3 regions of the Mesorhizobium sp. M0923 genome follow, and region 1 is predicted to be linked to each of the others. Evidence: riboswitches for the same ligand, from Rfam matches in the RefSeq annotation. Region 1 holds a riboswitch; each other region holds the start of a gene.
What was found. Region 1 has a riboswitch for thiamine pyrophosphate ahead of thiC (phosphomethylpyrimidine synthase ThiC). Riboswitches for the same ligand answer to the same signal wherever they lie in the genome.

Region 1 (6,652 bases):
GGCAAGTGGTGGTCAGCCGTTCTGCTGAGCTCGAATCTTACCGCCTCCCTGATCGGTAGCGCGATAGATCCAGAGCCGACTCGATGAGCAGACCCATCAAGTCTGTTCAATTTTGTTAATCAATTCAGTCACATCAACTATTGCCATGGACTTTCGTTGGAACTGTTGCAAGCCGCGCCGGCCTCACGGATCGCGGAATCTATTGGGCCGCACCTAAGTTCCAGATGTCCCGATGCAGGCGCCATGTCCCGTCGCCCCCTTTTTTCCAAACGACAATGTACTTGCCCGCAACGGTGGAAGGGGCACCGCCTTTGCTCGGCACACTGAGCGTAAATGCGCCAACTTCGTAGGCGAGATTCCCGCTCCCTTCCACTTCCAGCGCCTTCAGGGTGAGATTCTTCATCCCGGCCTTGATTGCGCCCTGCCAGAATTCTTCCACGCCCTTGCGGTCATCGACGCGTTTGCCGTCGGGTGGCAGCAGGGCGGCATCGTCGGTATACATTTGACCTACCGCTGCTGCGTTTCCGCTGTTGAAGGCGTCCATGAATTTTACCAACGCCGCTTCGATGTCCTCACGAGCCGAGTGGGCGGCCGCAGACAATGCAGACGAAAGAAGCAGCACAGCAGCAAATGCAAATGACTGAACCAGTCTCATTTCGTCCTCCCTTGCGTACCCGACATGCCCACCCGATGAATAGCGCCGACCCGAGGGCGCCGCGGCGTTCGATGGCTGAGTGAGCCCCGAACGGCGCGGTTCTCCTCGAGCAATCCGGCTCGACGTAAGGCGGGCCATCCGTGCCGGCCTCGTGACTAAGAGACGGGCGAATGGCGGTTCCTGGACTCACCTTTTTGTCTGAAGTCGCTTCCTTTAGCCGGTGGCGGAGTTCTTGCTTCATGACTCCAGCACCGTTTAGAATCGGTTTTCGGAAAATTTGTCTTGTGGCATCAATTTTCATGGAATAGGATCATTTTTCATAGGTGTTGGCCCAGCTGGACCAAAATTCGATGAAAGGATTCGCTTTTCATGCCTGCGGTGCAAGAGCACCAATTTTCAGGTCCTGTTACCGTTTTTCAGGAAATCCGCCTTCCTGAAACGGCGACCCCGGCCGGGTACAGCGCCCTGGTCGGAGCCTACAGGCTCGCCGTGCCCTTGCCCCGTAGGTTGTTCGCCACGGGCGAGCATCATCGCATTACCGAACGGGATGGCTGGCGGATCATGACCCCCCGCCACGCCCCAAATCCTACCCTCGAAGGCCACCTGACCTTTGCGCTCAAGTACGAGGGACTGGACCTTGCCGTCCTCAAGCGGCTGTTCCAAGTGACCGGTCCCGCGCCGATCGAGGCGCTGGTCCGTGAAAGCCCGACCGGCAGTTATGCCCGCCGCATCTGGTTTTTATATGAATGGCTGAGGGGCGCCCGTATCGATCTGCCGGACGCGGCGGCCGGACGATACATTCCGGTTGTCGATCCCGAGCTGCAGTGGCCCGGACCCGACAAGACCGCTTCGCGCTACCGCGTAAGGGACAATCTCCCCGGCACGCGTGAGTTCTGCCCTCTGGTGTTCCGCACCAAGATTCTCGAAAAATTCATCGGCCTTGAACTACCGCGGCGCGCGGAGGCAATCGTAGCGGACGTGCCGCGCGACCTTCTTGCTCGGACCGCCGCCTTTCTTTTGCTCAAAGACTCGCGATCAAGCTATGCGATCGAGGGCGAGCACCCGCCGCAAGATCGCATCCAGCGCTGGGGCCGCGCCATCGGCGAAGCCGGCCGCTGGCCGATCGATCGCGATGAGCTGCTGCGTCTGCAAAGAATTGTACTTGGCGACGCCCGTTTCGTAAGACTTGGCTTCCGAAAAGAAGGAGGTTTCGTCGGTGAGCATGACCGAGACAACGGCACGCCCTTGCCCGATCACATCAGCGCTCGGCCCGAGGACCTGCCGCGGCTAATCGATGGAATGGCGGCGTTCGATCAGGGCCCCGCGCAAAACCTTGATGCAGTCGTAGCCGCCGCAATCCTCGCCTTCGGCTTTGTCTACATTCACCCGTTCGAGGACGGAAACGGCCGCATTCACCGCTACCTAATCCACCACGTCCTTGCCATGCGCGGCTTCAATCCGCCGGGAGTGGTCTTTCCCGTCTCGGCCGCGATCCTGGACCAGATCAACGAGTACAGGGGCGTGCTCGAGAGCTATTCGCAGCGCCTTCTGCCGTTGGTGGAATGGGAACCGACGCCGCAATTCAACGTCCGGGTGCTGAATGACACCGGTGATTTCTACCGGTTCTTCGATGCAACCCCGCACGCCGAATTCCTCTATGCCTGCGTTCAGCGGACGATCGAACGGGACCTTCCCGAGGAAACCGCATTTCTGCAGCGCTACGATCAGTTCCGGCAGCAGGTGGACGCCTTTATTGACATGCCCGAGCGGTTGACCGATCTGCTCTTCCGTTTTCTTCACCAGAATGATGGACATCTATCGAACCGCGCGCGCGAAAAGGAATTCGCCACGCTGACCAGTGACGAGGCAGGAAGAATCGAGGCGATCTACGCGCAAACCTTTGGTGCCCATTGAAGGTGTGATCATCAGGATCGATTTTTAGTCCGACGGTTTGGGATTCCCTTGTCCCTGCCTTCATCTCCGAGGCTTGACTTGTCGCCGAGACATGCACGATTTTTTCCGCACGGTCTGACCGGCCGCCGATCAGCCGCGGCCAGAACGCGCTTGACAAACCGGAGCCGTCCCGTCCAACCTCACGCATTCACCAGGGGAGTCCCGGCAAGGGGCTGAGATACTGCTGGCATTCGCGGCGCAGTGACCCGTTGAACCTGATCCAGTTCATACTGGCGTAGGGACGGTGCAAGCGCTTTGCGGGAGTTTACGCCCGAGGTCCTGTTTCGGCAGGTCGACAGAAGCGTCTTTTCATCCTTCCGGCACAGAACTGGGTCTCCAATGCAACGAGCAAAGGAGCCTCAAGATGAATGCCCTCACTCCCGCCGTCTCGACGGGACCGTTGCCTGCCTCACGCAAAATCCACAAATCCGGTACCATCCACCCGCAGCTCATGGTGCCGATGCGCGAAATCTCCGTCCATCCGACGGCCGGCGAGCCGCCCGTCACCGTCTACGATTCGTCCGGCCCCTATACGGACCCCACTGTCGAAACCAGCATCGAAAAAGGCCTAGCCCGGCTTCGCCATGAATGGATTGCAGCACGCGGCGACGTTGAAGCCTATGACGGCCGCCATGTCCGGCCGGAAGACAATGGAGTTGCGGCGGGCGAGCGCCTGACACCGGAATTTCCCATTCGCAACCGGCCACTCAGGGCCAAGGCACGCAAGGCGGTGACCCAGCTTGGCTATGCGCGCGCCGGCATCATCACCCCCGAGATGGAGTTCGTCGCCATCCGCGAGAACCTCGGCCGTCAGATGTCGCGCGGCAAGCTGCAGCGCGACGGCGAAGCCTTCGGCGCGGCCATCCCCGATTTCGTAACGCCGGAGTTCGTGCGGGACGAGGTGGCGCGCGGACGGGCAATCATTCCCGCCAACATTAATCATCCCGAGAGCGAGCCGATGATCATCGGCCGCAATTTCCTGGTCAAGATCAACGCCAATATCGGCAATTCAGCGGTCACCTCCTCGATGGCCGAGGAAGTGGAAAAGATGGTGTGGGCGATCCGCTGGGGCGCCGACACGGTGATGGACCTGTCGACCGGTCGCAACATCCACAACATCCGCGAATGGATCGTGCGCAATGCGCCGGTGCCGATCGGCACGGTGCCGCTCTATCAGGCGCTGGAGAAGGTGGGCGGCATCGCCGAGGATCTGAGCTGGGAGGTCTATCGAGACACGCTGATCGAACAGGCCGAACAAGGCGTCGACTATTTCACCATCCACGCCGGCGTGCGGCTCCACTATATTCCGATGACTGTTGACCGGGTCACGGGCATCGTCTCGCGCGGTGGCTCGATCATGGCCAAATGGTGCCTGCACCATCACAGGGAGAGCTTTCTTTACGAGCATTTCGCGGAGATATGCGACATCTGCCGGGCCTATGACGTCTCCTTCTCGCTCGGTGACGGGCTTCGTCCGGGCTCCATCGCCGATGCCAATGATGCGGCGCAATTCGCCGAACTGGAAACGCTGGGCGAGCTGACGCAGATCGCCTGGGCCAAGGATTGCCAGGTGATGATCGAGGGGCCCGGCCACGTGCCGATGCACAAGATCAAACAGAACATGGACAAGCAGCTCGCTGTCTGCGGCGAGGCGCCGTTCTATACGCTTGGACCGCTGACCACCGACATTGCGCCGGGCTACGACCACATCACCTCAGGCATCGGCGCCGCCATGATCGGCTGGTTCGGCACGGCCATGCTCTGCTACGTCACGCCGAAGGAGCATCTCGGCCTTCCCGATCGCAACGACGTCAAGACCGGCGTGATCACCTACAAGATCGCGGCGCATGCCGCCGACCTGGCGAAGGGCCATCCGGCAGCGAAAGCCAGAGATGATGCCCTTTCCCGCGCGCGCTTCGAGTTTCGCTGGGAAGACCAGTTCAACCTGTCGCTCGATCCCGAAACCGCGCGGTCCTTCCACGACCAGACCTTGCCCAAGGAAGCGCATAAGGTGGCGCATTTCTGCTCGATGTGCGGGCCGAAATTCTGCTCCATGCGTATCTCCCACGACATCCGCGCCGAGGCACAGAAAGAAGGCATGGCGGCGATGGCGGCGAAATACCGTGAAGGCGGCGATCTCTACATGCCAGCTGACGAGACCGGCGCACCGCTCGTGCCGGAGGCGCACGAGCGACCATGAGGATGCTGGTAAAAGGGGCCGGCGTCGCCGGCCTCACCGCGGCCTTCGAACTCGCCGTCCGCGGCGCGACGGTCACAGTCGCCGAGACAAGACATGCCCTCGGCGGCAATGCGTCGTGGTTCGCCGGCGGCATGCTGGCGCCATGGTGCGAGTGTGAAAGCGCGGAGCAGCCGGTGCTGGATCTCGGACGTGACGCCGCCGACTGGTGGGATGCGGTACTGCCGGGTCAGGTGACACGGGCCGGAACACTGGTCGTGGCCGCGCCGCGTGATGCCGGTGAGCTTGACCGGTTCGCCCGTCGCACGTCAGGGCATCGGCGTGTCGATGAAGACGAAATTGCGCTCCTGGAACCCGACCTCGTCGGCCGCTTCCGGCGCGGATTGCTCTTCCCCGATGAGGCTCATCTCGACCCGCGTCAGGCGATGGCAGCACTTCATGACAAGCTTGCAGCCATGGGTGTCGAATTCCGCTTCGGCGCCGATGCCCGGCACATTTCCGGCTTCGATCGTCAGATCGATTGCACGGGGATGGCGGCAGAAGACGACGGGCTGCGCGGCGTTCGCGGCGAGATGCTGATCCTGCGCACGCCGGACATTTCGCTGTCACGCCCGGTCCGGCTGCTTCATCCGCGCTTTCCGCTCTACGTGGTACCGCGTACCGATCACCGTTTCATGGTTGGCGCGACGATGATCGAAAGCCAGTCCACAGAACCGGTCACGGCGCGTTCGATGATGGAGTTGCTCAGCGCCGCCTGCGCGCTCCATCCGGCATTCGGCGAGGCCGAGATCGTTGAGGCTGGTGTCGGCGTTCGTCCGGCCTTTCCAGACAACCTGCCGCGCATCGAAACAAGCGGAAACACCGTCGCGATCAACGGCCTCTATCGCCATGGCTTTCTGCTCGCCCCAGCCATGGCCCGCCAGGCGGCCGAACTGTTTTTTAATCAGGACAGAACCAAGGAGCTTGCTCATGAAACTGATGGTCAACGGCGAAGCGCATGAGGTTGCCGCCACCACGCTGGCTGAGCTGCTTGCCGCGCTCGACTATGAGGGCGACTGGCTCGCCACCGCCGTCAACAGCGACCTCGTGCACAAAGCCAACCGGGCAGAATTCCGTTTAAGCGACGGCGACCGAATCGAAATCTTGTCGCCTATGCAGGGAGGTTAGAGCATGTTCGACTTTCTCGGGACGACGCTTCCTTCCCGCCTGCTTCTCGGCACGGCACAATATCCTTCGCCCGCCATCCTTGCCGATGCGGTCCAGGCATCGGGCACGTCGGTGGTGACCGTGTCCCTGCGGCGTGAGATGGCGGGCGGCAGGGCTGGCGAAAAATTCTGGTCGCTGATCCGCTCGCATGGCACAAGAATCCTGCCCAACACGGCCGGCTGCCACTCGGTCAAGGAAGCGGTCACAACCGCGAAAATGGCGCGTGAGGTGTTCGGGACGACCTGGATCAAACTCGAGGTGATCGGCAACGACGACACTCTGCAACCTGATGTGTTCGGCCTGGTCGAAGCCGCCCGCATCCTGTGCGAGGACGGCTTTTCGGTGTTCCCCTATACGACCGACGACCTTGTCGTCGCCGAGCGGCTGCTGGAGGCGGGCTGCAAGGTCCTAATGCCGTGGTGCGCACCGATCGGTTCCGCCCTCGGACCGATCAACATAACGGCGCTGTGCTCGATGCGCAGTCATTTCCCCGAAGTCCCACTGATTGTGGATGCAGGCCTCGGGCGCCCATCGCACGCGGCAACGGTCATGGAACTCGGCTTTGACGCCGTGCTCCTGAATACCGCAGTCGCCAAGGCGGGCGATCCGGTCGGCATGGCGCGCGCATTCGGCAAGGCGGT
Region 2 (6,652 bases), on a different contig from region 1:
GCGGCTTCAACGCCGCCTTCTCGGCAGCACTCAGGATGCGGAACGAGCCGCTGACCGAGCGCGCCACCGTGCTCAGCGAGGTGCTGGCCGAAGGCGCCGCGGTCAGCAAGCGGTAGACCTGGCCGCCGGCGCGGATCACCGCAATATCGAATTGCCAGCCATCGGCGCCGGCATGCGCGGTTGCCGCTTCGTTGCCGTTGATCGTTTCCTGGCGCACGCTGCTGTCGTCGAGGCCGGCAACCCAGCCGCTGCGGATGTAGTCGGTCAGCGAGCGGCCCTTGTCGATCGAAACGCCGTCGAAGCGGATCGCGATGTCGCCCGGGCCTGTCGCCGTCACCGCCGCTGCCGAATTGTCGATGATGAAGCCGTTGGGCACCGAGAACGACACGCCGAGGCCAGGATGCAGGAAAGTTTCGCCGCGCACATAGCCTTCCTCCGGTGTGTCGCCGTAAAGCAGCCCGTCTACGCCGGAAAGGAATGAATCGCGATCGCGCGACCCGACACCGGGCGCGCCGAACTGGCGGGCGTGGCGCTGCGCGAGGTCGATACGCTGCGGCGTGTTGGGGTGCGTCGCCAGGAAGTCGAGGCTGGCGTCGGTGGCGCCGCTGATCGAGCGGAAATCGGTATAGGCCGACATCGACTGCAAGAAGCGGCCGGCAGCGTAGGGATCGAAACCGGCTTCGCCGATCGATTTGATGCCGATGGCGTCGGCCTCCAGCTCCTGATTGCGCGAGAACTGGGCCAGCCTCAGCTTGCCGCGGATCAGCGCCGCCTTGGCCGTCGGGTTGTCGCCGAGCACATCCGAAACGACCTTGGTCGCCAACCCCTCTTCGGCTTCCAGCTGCTGGCGCTGCAGGCCGTGATTGGCCGTAACATGGCCCATTTCATGCGCAATGACGGCGGCAAGCTCGGCTGAATCGTTGGCCAAGGCAAGCAGGCCCCGGGTGATGTAGAGATAGCCGCCCGGCAGCGCGAAGGCATTGACGTTGGGCGAGTTGAGGATGGTGATGCGGTAGGTCTGGGTCGGGTTGGCCGACACTACGGTCAGTCTGCCGACGATCTTGGCCACCATGCGCTCGAGCTTGGGGTCGGAATATTCTCCGCCATAGGTGGCGAGGATGCGCGGGTGCTGCGCCTTCGCCAGTTGGGCGAGCTTGCCGTTGGCGGCGACGTTGTCGACCGTGATCGGCTTGTCTGAGGGCTGAAAGCCTGATTCCTGCACGTCGGGAGGCGTGAACATCTGGCAGCTTGCCAGCGCCACGGCAAGACCGGCCAGCGCCAGAAAGCGCGCCAGCGGTTTCACCCTCCGATTGTCGATGCCGGTCGGCAGATCGGCTTCCTTTCAAGTCCTGGCACGTGACCGCGAAAATCGGGCGCGATTTCCGGAAAGCATCACGCGCAAAATCAAGTGCTACGGCGTCCGACAGATACGAGGCAGCAAGGGCAAATCACGGTCTAAGCCGGACCAGCTCCTGGCGGACCTAGCCACACTACCTCGACCATGGCAAGCAAGCGCCGCTTCGCCTTCCGCCGGTTTGACCATAAATTATGTCCGCTTCCGGGCAACATCTCGTGATCCAGCCGCAAACGGACCCGAGCCGATATAGCGTCGGAATGCCTCCGGTCCAGCCCCGACGAAAAAATCGGCCGCAGTGCCCGTCGCGGCAACCGTGCCACCATCCAGGAAAACCATGTTTTGCCCGATACGGCGCGCATCGTCCGGCTGGTGCGTGACGAATAGCACCGTCATGCGCTGCTCCGAATGGACGTCGGCGACCAGGTCGAGCATGTCGTCGCGCAGTGCCGGTCCGAGCGAAGCGAACGGCTCGTCGAGCAACAACACCGGCCGGTCGCGCACCAGGACCCGAGCGAGCGCGACGCGCTGCCGCTCACCGCCGGAGAGTTCGCGCGGCAGCCGGCTTTCCTTGCCGGCAAGGCCGACGCGCTTCAGCGCTGCGGCGATTGCGGCGCGGTCAGCCTCGCTCAGCATGAGCGAAGGCGAGCGGCCGAGCCCGACATTCTGCTCGAGGGACAGATGGGCAAACAGGTTGTTTTCCTGGAACACCATCGATACCGGCCGCGCTGATGGCGGCGCAGTGCTGACGTCGGCGCCGCCGATGAGCACGCGGCCTGACCGCGGCGCCTCGAAACCGGCCACCAGATTGAGCAGCGTCGACTTTCCCGAACCGCTCGGCCCCATGATGGCGGTGATTTCCGACGCCGGGAAATCGACATCGAATATAAGCGGCGTTTCACCATAGCTGAACGAGACATTATCGAGCCGCACGGCCGCGCCTTTTTCGACCGAAATCGACCGTTCCGGGCTGATCGGCATCATGATTTCTCCCTCCTTCCCAGCCAGTCCGCGGTCAGCACAAGCGCCAGGCAGACAAGGCCGAGCAGCAGCGCCAGGCCGGCCGCATCCTCGGTGCGGTAGCTGCCCATGCGCGCCAGCAACAGATAGGGCAATGTCTGCACGGAATCGCTGCCGAACAGCGCAATGACGCCGAGATCACCGAGCGACAGCGCCATGGCGAAGGCGAAGCCGGTGGCGAGCGGCCGCCGCAGCGACGGCCAGTCGACCAGACGCAACCGGTTCCAGCCCGAGATGCCAAGCTGTGCACAGAGCCGTTCGTGGCGTTCGCTCGCCGCGTCATAGGCGGGGCGGATGGCGCGGATGGCGAACGGCATCGCCATCACCGCATTGACCACAACCACCATGACAGGGGCGATCGCAAAGACATCGCTGACGCTGCGCAGGAGCAGGAACCAGCCGGCACCGATGACGATGGGCGGCACCACCAGGACGAACCCCGCACCGGTGTCGGCCAGGTGTTCGAGCAGCGTCCGCCTGCCGGTCCGCCGGGTGAGCGCCAGCGCCCGGCGCGCCATAACCAGCGACAGCGACAACGCCAAGGAGAGCAGCGCCGACAGGAGGGAGAGCACGGCACTGGTCGCCGTCGCTTGCCGCACCGCGCTCTCGCCGGCCAGGCGGCCGAGATCGGCGCCAAGCCCGGCCGACAGCGTAGCCGCCATCGGTCCGGCGACAAACAGCAGTGCCAGCCCGATCACCAGTGCGTTCAGCACGGTCTCGGCCGCACCGGCTGAAAAATACCGGCGCGGGGCTACCGGCAGATTGGCGTCGCCGGTCATATTGGCGCCAAGCCGCGTTAGTGCCAGCACGACGACGAAGGTCAGGGCAATCTGCAACAAGGTCAGCGTCACCGCCCGCGCCGGGTCGAAGTCGAAACGCAGCGCCTGGTATATGGCAACCTCCAGCGTCGTCGCGCGCGGCCCGCCGCCGAGCGTAAGCACGATGGTGAAGGAGGTGATGCACAGCATGAAAACGAGCCCGGCAACGCCCGGCAGGGCCGCACGCAACGCCGGCCATTCGATCAGCCGGAAGGCCGGCGCAGCACCCATGCCAAGCTGGCTCGCCAGCCGCCATTGGTTAGCCGGCACCGTCTGCAACGCTTCCAGGAACAGTCGCGTTGCCAGCGGCAGGTTGAAAAAGACGTGGGCGACGAGAATACCCGATAGGCCATAGATGCCGGGCCAGTTCTGGCCGCCAATCGCACCGAGCAAGCCGGCGAAATACCCGGCGCGGCCATAGAGTGCCAAGACACCGAGTGCGGCAACAATGGCCGGCAGCGCCAGCGGCACGGCGAAAAGCTGCAGGACAAAGCCTCGCCCGAAAAACTGTGGATGCCGCGACAGCGCGCGCGCGACGAACAGCGCCGGTGCGACGGAGAGCAGGGTCGACAACAGAGCCTGCCAGAGCGTGAAGCGGGCAACACGGAGGAGATAGGAATCAAAGGCGGAGGCGGCGCCCGACAGGTCGCGCATGGCTTCGACGACGAGCCCGGCGAATGCCCCGCCGATCAGCAGCGCGATGGCGGCGAGCGCGACGATACCGGCAGCGACGCGGGTATCCGATGATGGCGCGCGTTGCACGCTAGACCACCAGATTCGAGATTCTTAGCGAGGATTGCGTTCCTTCGCGCGCCCCTCTGTCCTGCCGGACATCTCCCCCACATGGGGAGAGATTGGCAGGTTCAGCGCTCCGCTCATTCCGGCAATGTCGGAGATTGGCGAAAGCCGGCATGACGGCCAATCTCCCTCCTTGTAGGGGAGATGTCCGGCAGGACAGAGGGGGGCGCCGTAGGGCGATCATCTTTCAATCCGAGCTACTTGCTCATCACCGCCAGCCACTCGTCGACCCAGGCCTTGCGATTTGCGGCGACCTCTTCCGAGCTGAACAGCAAGGTTTTGGTCGGTTTGACGAGCTTGTCGAACGCCGGATTGAGCGGCTTGTCGGTCTTGCCGGCCGGGAACATCCAGTTGGTTTCGGGAATGAGATCCTGGAATTTCGGCCCGGTCATGAAGGCGATGAACTTTTCCGCCAGCGGGTTCTTCGCGCCCTTGGTGGTGATCCCAGCGACCTCGATCTGCAGATATTCGCCTTCCTCGAAGGACGCCGCCTGGTAGCGCGAGGTGTTTTCGGCAACCATGTGGTAGGCTGGCGAAGTGGTATAGGACAGCACCATCGGCGCCTCACCCTTGGTGAACAGGCCGTAGGCCTCGCTCCAGCCCGGCGTCACCGTCAGCACCTTTGCCTTGAGTTTGGCCCAGGCTTCCGGAGCCTTGTCGCCATAGACCGACTTGACCCACAACAGCAGGCCAAGGCCCGGCGTCGAGGTGCGCGGATCCTGGATGACGATCTTGTCGCCGGCATCGCCCTCGACCAATTCCCTGAGGCTCTTCGGCGGGCTCTTCAGTTTTTCGCTATCGTAGACGATAGCGAAATAGCCATAGTCGAACGGCACGAAGATATCGTCGCTCCAGCCACCCGGCACACTGACGTCCGTCACGGCGCCATGCGGCGAAAACAGGCCGGTTGCCTTGGCGTCCGCCGTCAAATTGGTATCGAGGCCAAGCACGATATCGGCCTTGGTCGCGGCCCCTTCCAGCTTCACACGGTTGAGCAGTGCCACGCCGTCGGCGACCGAGACGAATTCGACGACGCAGGTGCACTCGGCCTCGAAGGCCTTCTTCACCGCCGGTCCCGGACCCCAATCGGCGGTGAAGCTTTCATAGGTATAGACGGTCAGCTTATCCTGTGCCGATGCCTGCCCCGGTAGGGCAAGCACGGATGCCGCAAGCAGGATAATCGAGGCAAGAGAGTGGAAAAAACTGCGCATCGGCGCCTCCTTCGTTCGCGTTGAAAGGAATTGAGGCGTCGGGCTGTCCGAAACGTCTAATCCCTCCGCCGGTACAAACCGGATCAGGTTCAGCGGGTTGGCAGTCTTGCCTCTCAGCCGGTCCGCGAAGATCGCGTCCGGCACCCCGTTAGAGCGTTTCGACACATAGGCCCGGCCGAAGTGCTGCGCAAGCGGAAGTTTGCCGGGCATCCAAAGCGCGGCGTCCTGTTTCATCTGCCGTTTCATCTTCCGTTTCCGGGGCAGGGCTGGTAAGGGCCACGAGATATGAGCACATTCACCATCCTGCTTGGCGGCGATCTCATCCGCACGCCGCTGCTCGACCGCCAGGTCGAAGGCTCCCGCGTCATCGCTGCCGATGCCGGTATCGGCCATGCCCTTATGCTGGGCCTGATGCCGGAACTCTGGGTCGGCGATTTCGATTCCGTGCCTGCCGATTTGCCGGAGGATCTGGCCGCCGTGCCACGGCAGGTGTTTCCCGCCGAAAAGGACAAGACCGACGGTGAACTCGCTATCGCCGCCGCGCTCGAACGCGGTGCGACCAGCCTTGTGCTCGCAGGCGCCTTCGGCGGCAAACGCACCGACCACATCTTCCTGCATCTGGCGCTCAGCGTCCGGCTGGCGGAAGGCGGAACGGAAGTGCTTTTGACCAGCGGCGCACAGGAAGGCATTCCTTTGCTGCCTGGAAAGACTGGCTTCGATTATGTCGACGGTACGCTGTTTTCGGTGCTCGGCTTTTCGGATCTCGCCGGCCTGACAGTCACCGGCGCCAAATGGCCGCTCGCCCATGTCGAGGTTGCCTTCGGCTCGTCGCTGACCATTTCCAACGAGGTCAAGGGCCGGCTGGAAATCGCGCTGGCCAGCGGCCGCGCGCTGCTGCTCGCGCATCCTTTTCCCCTACCTGAAAGCTGACATGGCGCCGCCGCTTCTCAATCTCGACGGGATAAAGCTGACCTTTGGCGGCGCGCCGCTGCTCGACGGTGCCGCCCTGACGGCGTCAGCTGGCGACAAGATCGCCCTGGTCGGGCGCAACGGCTCTGGCAAGTCGACGCTCCTCAAGATCGCTGCCGGGCTGATCGAACCGCAGGACGGCGAAGTCTTCCGCCAGCCTTCGGCGACGGTGCGCTATTTGCCGCAAATGCCCGACATGGACGGTTTTGCGACCGTTCGCGCCTATGTCGAGGTGGGGCTCGGGCCCGCCGATGATCCCTACCGCGCCACCTATCTGATGGAGCATCTCGGCCTGACCGGCGAGGAACGGCCGAACGACCTCTCCGGGGGCGAGGCGCGGCGCGCGGCACTCGCCCGCGTCATGGCGCCCGAGCCCGACATTCTTCTCCTCGATGAACCGACCAATCATCTTGACCTTTCGGTTATCGAATGGCTGGAGGAGGAGCTTGCCCGCACCTCCTCGGCCCTGGTCGTCATCTCGC
Region 3 (6,652 bases), on a different contig from region 1:
GGGCGGCGCTCCTCGCGAAGTGCTTTACGACCGTATGAAGACGGCTGTGATCGGCGAAGGCGATACCGGCGGCATCGTCTACAACCGTGCCCTCGTCGATCTTGCCCGCCACTATGGTTGCCATCCCAAGGCCTGCCGGCCTTACCGCGCCACGACCGTTCCGCTACATTCGCGAGGACTTCTTCCTGGCCCGGTCCTTTCGCAATCTCGAAGATCTGAACGCGCAGATGCGTCACTGGCTGGACACGGTCGCAAACCCGAGAGTTCACGCCACCACAAGGCGTGTCGTCAACGAAGCTTTCGCCGGGGAGCGGGCAGCGCTGCGGCCGCTGCCGTTGGCTCCGTTCCGATCGGTCCTGAAGCTCGAGCGACGCATCAGCCGGGAGGGCATGGTCAGCGTGGGCGGCAATTTCTACAGCGTGCCCGACGCCACCAGGCGCCGTGTCGTCGAGGTACACACTCTGGCCGAAGAGGTACGCATCTTCGAGGACCGCGCTGATTGCCACCCATCCCATTCTCGAAAGCCGGCATCAGCGTCATGTCGAGCCCGGTCATCGCAACATCCACGTCCACAAGCGCCGACAAAGACTGAGGAACGACGAGGTCATTCTTCATGGCTCGGGCGACAGGGTCACTCAGCGCCCGTTGGCCTTCTACGATGCCGTCGCCCAGGTGATGGCGAAGGAGCAGCGTCCATGACGAACGCGCTCGATACCACGCCATCCACGATCCACCGAATCCGGCACGACCTCGTCGGCCTGAAGATGCCGCGTCTCCCTCCGCGACAGCCTGAGCGGCGAGACTGGGGAATTTACTTCGGCACTTTTGGGGAAAATTCGAGCGGCATTGACAGGTGGCGGCAATTGCGCTCGCCTTGGGCGGCGCGGGTTGGGTCACCGCCTGGTCCGGGTTGGCGTAAGCGTGCAGCTGGCGAGCCCGCGCTGGGTCGTGGGGCGTACCATTTCTATCTATTATGCCTTGATCGATGGCGGCATCGCGCTCGGCAGCTGGGTGTGAGGCACGGTGGCCGAAAACCATTCGCTGACCTGGGCGCTGGAGGGCTCCGCTGGGCCCTGTTGCTCGTCGCCGCAGCGGGCGTTCTGTTTCCTCTTCGCGAGCGCCGCGAGTCCGAGCCCGATCCTTTGGAGGAATTCGACGCCCCGGCAGTCGCTCTCAATTTGAAGCCGAGAAGCGGCCCGATCGTGGTCAAGGTCGAATATCTGATAGCCGAGAGAAATGTCGAGGCCTTCCTCGACCTCATGCGGCAGCGGCGTCATGTACACAGCCGCGTCGGTGCTCGGAACTGGACGCTCCAGCGCAACGCTTCAGAAGCCTATGCAATGGACAGAAACGTTCCGCACGCCGACCTGGACGGACTACCTTCGGTTATCCGATCGAAATCGTGACCCGTGCTGTCTGGCTCTACTTCCGCTTCAATCTGAGCCTGCGCGATGTCGAGGAAATGCTGCGATCGCCGGATCGTCGTTTCCTACGAGACCATCCGCCGATGGTGCCGAAAGCCTGGCCCTGATTATGCGCGCCGCATACGCCGCACGGCGCCGACGAAAGACGGTGTCGGCACCTCGCCGACGGTCGAGGAAGCGTGGGATCCGGAGGCATCGCACGCATCGCCTGCAGTCAGACGGACCGGTAGAAGGAAGCGGCGGCAGGAACATGTGCCTTGCGACGAGGGGACGATGGAAGTGGCGCCTACCATGGGGTGCTGCGCCAAAGCCGGCGTGGGCGGTAGGGCCGACCGCGTCAGGATTGAAAGCTGCCCTTTGTCGAGCCGTCACATGACGGGCTAGTCATGGAGGATTCCGGCCGAACAACATTGTAGTTCGGATCGCACCCATACCGACAGACCTCCACGCCGAGTTATTCCGCCACAAATCCCAAAGTGACCTCCGGAATAAACTCTACGCGTCGGATCAAGGCGGCCGGGACAGCGAAGTGCGCAGAACTGAAAGCAGGCCCAGTCGGGTGTCATCGAGGTGACCGTCAGCGCCTGCAAGCGGGCCTTGGAACCAGCGCCGATGGCTACCCGACCCGGGCGTTTCTTTCGCCTCTCATCGCAGCTTCAAGGTCCGCGCCCAGAGGGCGCCGCGCTATCAACGGTTGACGGCGACACAGTCAATACCAGCTGCTTCTGCTTGTTGGCCACCCAAATCGCGCACAAGTTGCGCAGCATTCCCTTTTGGGCGCCACGGGCGGCAGAATCGTTGCGTTAAATCGCACCTTACGCATTCACAAAACCGCCCCCTTGGAGTACTGGGAGCGCAGAGAAATCTCCGGTCGCAGCCTTACCCGGTCAAAACAAGGACTCAAACCATGAATGCCCTCGTCATCTGCTCCGGCGGATTGGATTCTGTTTCGCTCGCTCACAAGGTGGCAACCGAGCAGAAACTCATTGGCCTGCTTTCGTTCGATTACGGCCAGAGGCACAAAAAGGAACTCGGCTTTGCCTCTATCTGCGCCAAACGGCTGGGTGTTCCGCACCAGATCGTCGATATCCGCGATGTCGGCCGCAACCTGAGCGGCTCGGCGCTGACTGATGCTGTGGACGTGCCCGACGGGCACTATGCCGAAGACTCCATGAGGATCACGGTGGTGCCGAACAGAAATGCCATCATGCTGGCTATCGCCTTCGGGGTTGCCGCCGCGCAGAAGGCCGATGCGGTGGCCACTGCCGTCCACGGCGGAGATCATTTCATCTATCCCGATTGCCGGCCCGCTTTTATCGACGCGTTTCAGACGATGCAGAACCATGCGCTCGCAGGCTACGCCGATATCCGCCTTTACGCTCCCTATGTGAATATGTCGAAGGCCGACATCGTCAGCGAGGGGGCAAAGTACGGTACGCCGTTCGAGGCGACGTGGTCCTGCTACAAGGGCGGTGAACGTCACTGCGGTCGCTGCGGCACATGCGTCGAACGGCGCGAAGCATTCGATTTGGCCGGCATTGCCGACCCGACAGACTATGAGGATGCGGACTTCTGGCTCCACGCTATCCAGATAAGGAGCGCGTGATGTTCCGCATCACCAAAGAGTTCCACTTCTCGGCCTCGCATCAGCTTACCTCTTTGCCCCTCGACCATCAGTGTGCGCGTCTGCACGGGCATAACTATATCGTCGTGGTGGAGCTTTCAGGTGGCAAACTGGACGAACATGGCTTTGTGCGCGACTATCATGACCTCGGCGCACTCAAGCATTACATCGACAAGACGCTCGACCATCGTCATCTGAACGACGTGCTGGGACATGATCATGTCACGGCGGAATGTCTCGCCAAACATTTGTACGAGTGGTGCAAGAGACTGCTACCGGAAACCTCCGCTGTGCGGGTGAGCGAGACACCGAAAACCTGGGCGGAATACCGGCCATGACCTGCACGTTGGATCCCGGAATCCGCGTGAGCGAGATCTTCGGGCCGACCATCCAGGGCGAAGGCATGCTTGTCGGCTTGCCGACGGTGTTCGTTCGAACGGGCGGATGCGATTATCGCTGTTCCTGGTGCGACAGCCTGCATGCCGTGGACAATCGCTTCCGCCATGAATGGAAGACCATGTCCACAGACGAGATCTGGCAAGAGGTCAATGCGCTTTCGGGTGGCCGACCAATAATGGTGTCGCTATCAGGCGGCAATCCGGCCATCCAGCCGCTCGGCGCGCTGATCGAACACGGACATCGTAACGGCTACCGCTTCGCATTGGAAACCCAAGGTTCCGTGGCCAGGGACTGGTTTGCCGAGCTTGATGTCCTGATTCTAAGCCCAAAGCCGCCATCGAGCGAAATGACGACCGATTGGGCTGCGTTCGAGGCGTGCGTCGAGGCGGCGAGGGATAAGCCGCAAATCGTGCTCAAGCTCGTCGTGTTCGACGAAAGAGACTACGCCTATGCCAAGGATGCCGCCGCGCGTTATCCGCAACTGCCTGTGTATCTGCAGCCCGGCAATCACACACCGCCGCGCCCTTATGACGAAGAAGCGCTCATTGACATGGACGGCATAATGAAACGCATGGAATGGCTGGTGGAAACGGTGACCCGTGACAGATGGTTTGATTGGCCGCCGATCACCGCCGCGGGCCGAATGCGCTTGACAAGATAGTCGCCAGCCCATTCAATTCGACGCATTCACCAGGGGAGTCCCGGCAAGGGGCTGAGATACTGCTGGCTTAGCGGCGCAGTGACCCGTTGAACCTGATCCAGTTCATACTGGCGTAGGGACGGTGCAAGCGCTTTGCGGGAGTTTACGCCCGAGGTCCTGTTTCGGCAGGTCGACCAGAGCGACTTTTCATCCTTCCGGCACAGAACTGGGTCTCCAATGCATGAGCAAAGGAGCCTCAAAATGGATGCCATTTCCCCCGCCGTGTCGACGGGACCGCTGCCCGCCTCAAGGAAAATCCACAGACCCGGCATGATTCACCCGCAGATCAGGGTGCCGATGCGGGAAATCGCCGTCCATCCGACGGCGGGCGAACCGCCTGTCACCGTTTACGATCCGTCCGGCCCCTATACGGACCCGACTGTCGAAACCAGCATCGAAAAGGGCCTCGCCAGGCTTCGCCATGAATGGGTGACGGCGCGCGGCGATGTCGAGGCCTATGACGGCCGTCATGTCCGGCCGGAAGACAACGGATTCGCGGTGGGCGAGCGCCTGACACCGGAATTTCCCATTCGCAACCGGCCGCTAAAGGCAAAAACGGGCAAAGCGGTGACGCAGCTTGCCTATGCGCGCGCCGGGATCATCACCCCCGAAATGGAGTTCGTCGCCATCCGCGAAAACCTCGGCCGCGAGATCCTGCGCGGCAAGCTCGAGCGCGACGGCGAAGCCTTCGGCGCGGCGATCCCCGACTTCGTCACGCCGGAATTCGTCCGCGACGAGGTGGCTCGTGGACGGGCGATCATTCCCGCCAACATCAATCATCCAGAGAGCGAGCCGATGATCATCGGCCGCAATTTCCTGGTCAAGATCAACGCCAACATCGGTAACTCGGCCGTCACCTCCTCGATGGCCGAGGAAGTCGAAAAGATGGTCTGGGCGATCCGCTGGGGCGCCGATACGGTGATGGACCTCTCGACCGGCCGCAACATCCACAATATCCGCGACTGGATCGTGCGCAATTCACCGGTGCCGATCGGTACGGTGCCGCTTTACCAGGCGCTCGAAAAGGTCGGCGGCATCGCCGAGGATCTGACCTGGGAGGTGTACCGCGACACACTGATCGAACAGGCCGAACAGGGCGTCGACTATTTTACCATCCACGCCGGCGTGCGGCTGCACTACATCCCGCTGACTGTCGACCGGGTCACGGGCATCGTCTCACGCGGTGGCTCGATCATGGCCAAATGGTGCCTGCACCATCACCGGGAAAGCTTCCTCTACGAGCATTTCGCGGAGATCTGCGACATCTGCCGCGCCTATGATGTGTCCTTCTCGCTCGGCGACGGCCTTCGTCCCGGCTCGATCGCCGATGCCAACGACGCGGCGCAATTCGCCGAGCTGGAAACGCTCGGCGAGCTGACGCAGATCGCCTGGGCGAAGGATTGCCAGGTGATGATCGAGGGGCCCGGCCACGTGCCAATGCACAAGATCAAGGAGAACATGGACAAGCAGCTCGCCGTCTGCGGCGAGGCGCCCTTCTATACGCTTGGACCGCTGACGACCGACATCGCGCCGGGTTACGACCATATCACCTCAGGCATTGGTGCTGCCATGATCGGCTGGTTCGGCACCGCCATGCTCTGCTACGTCACGCCAAAGGAGCATCTCGGCCTTCCCGATCGCAACGATGTCAAGATTGGCGTGATCACGTACAAGATCGCCGCGCATGCTGCCGACCTGGCGAAGGGTCATCCGGCGGCGAAGTTCAGGGATGACGCCCTTTCCCGCGCGCGCTTCGAGTTTCGCTGGGAGGACCAGTTCAACCTGTCGCTCGATCCCGAAACGGCGCGGTCCTTCCACGACCAGACCTTGCCCAAGGAGGCACACAAGGTGGCACATTTCTGCTCGATGTGCGGGCCGAAATTCTGCTCGATGCGCATCTCCCACGACATTCGCGCCGAAGCGCAGAAGGAGGGCATGGCTGCGATGGCGGCGAAATACCGCGAGGGTGGCGATCTCTACATGCCTGCTGACGAGACCGGAGCACCGTTCTTGCCACAGGCGCCGGAACCATCATGAAGGTTCTGGTCAAAGGGGCCGGCGTCGCCGGCCTCACCGCTGCCTTCGAACTCGCCACCCGCGGCGCGACGGTCACAGTCGCCGAGATCCGGTATGGCCTCGGTGGCAACGCGTCGTGGTTTGCCGGCGGCATGCTGGCGCCATGGTGCGAGCGTGAAAGTGCCGAGCAGCTAGTGCTGGATCTCGGACGCGACGCCGCCGACTGGTGGGACGCGGCAACTCCAGGCCAGGTGACGCGGGCCGGAACACTGGTCGTGGCCGCGCCGCGCGACGCGGGCGAGCTTGACCGGTTCGCCAGTCGCACCTCGGGCCACCGGCATGTCGATGAAGATCAAATCGCGTTGCTGGAGCCCGACCTCGCCGGTCGCTTCCGGCGCGGATTGCTCTTCCCCGGTGAGGCCCATCTCGACCCGCGCCAGGCGATGGCGGCACTTCATGAAAAGCTCGCAGCCATGGGTGTCGAGTTCC

Region 2: it holds a riboswitch for thiamine pyrophosphate, as region 1 does, so the genes downstream of both, thiB (thiamine ABC transporter substrate binding subunit) here and thiC (phosphomethylpyrimidine synthase ThiC) in region 1, are expected to answer to the same signal.
Region 3: it holds a riboswitch for thiamine pyrophosphate, as region 1 does, so the genes downstream of both, thiC (phosphomethylpyrimidine synthase ThiC) here and thiC (phosphomethylpyrimidine synthase ThiC) in region 1, are expected to answer to the same signal.

Annotation. Positions count from the first base shown of each region.
Region 1 covers NZ_JAMYNW010000002.1:123,887-130,538, forward strand. Annotated here, with positions in the region: gene NKH89_RS04345 (YybH family protein) at 200-655, opposite strand; gene NKH89_RS04350 (Fic family protein) at 1,025-2,569, shown strand; TPP riboswitch at 2,752-2,868, shown strand; gene thiC (phosphomethylpyrimidine synthase ThiC) at 2,973-4,808, shown strand; gene thiO (glycine oxidase ThiO) at 4,805-5,806, shown strand; gene thiS (sulfur carrier protein ThiS) at 5,775-5,972, shown strand; gene NKH89_RS04370 (thiazole synthase) at 5,976-6,652, shown strand, end outside.
Region 2 covers NZ_JAMYNW010000003.1:151,869-158,520, forward strand. Annotated here, with positions in the region: gene NKH89_RS06790 (M48 family metalloprotease) at 1-1,303, opposite strand, end outside; gene thiQ (thiamine ABC transporter ATP-binding protein) at 1,547-2,338, opposite strand; gene thiP (thiamine/thiamine pyrophosphate ABC transporter permease) at 2,335-3,954, opposite strand; gene thiB (thiamine ABC transporter substrate binding subunit) at 4,188-5,201, opposite strand; TPP riboswitch at 5,245-5,359, opposite strand; gene NKH89_RS06810 (thiamine diphosphokinase) at 5,487-6,131, shown strand; gene NKH89_RS06815 (ABC-F family ATP-binding cassette domain-containing protein) at 6,133-6,652, shown strand, end outside.
Region 3 covers NZ_JAMYNW010000006.1:228,779-235,430, reverse strand. Annotated here, with positions in the region: partial or broken gene istA (IS21 family transposase) at 1-699, shown strand, start outside; partial or broken gene NKH89_RS13125 (MFS transporter) at 854-1,398, shown strand; partial or broken gene NKH89_RS13120 (IS6 family transposase) at 1,394-1,562, shown strand; gene queC (7-cyano-7-deazaguanine synthase QueC) at 2,332-3,030, shown strand; gene queD (6-carboxytetrahydropterin synthase QueD) at 3,030-3,386, shown strand; gene queE (7-carboxy-7-deazaguanine synthase QueE) at 3,383-4,108, shown strand; TPP riboswitch at 4,130-4,245, shown strand; gene thiC (phosphomethylpyrimidine synthase ThiC) at 4,349-6,184, shown strand; gene thiO (glycine oxidase ThiO) at 6,181-6,652, shown strand, end outside.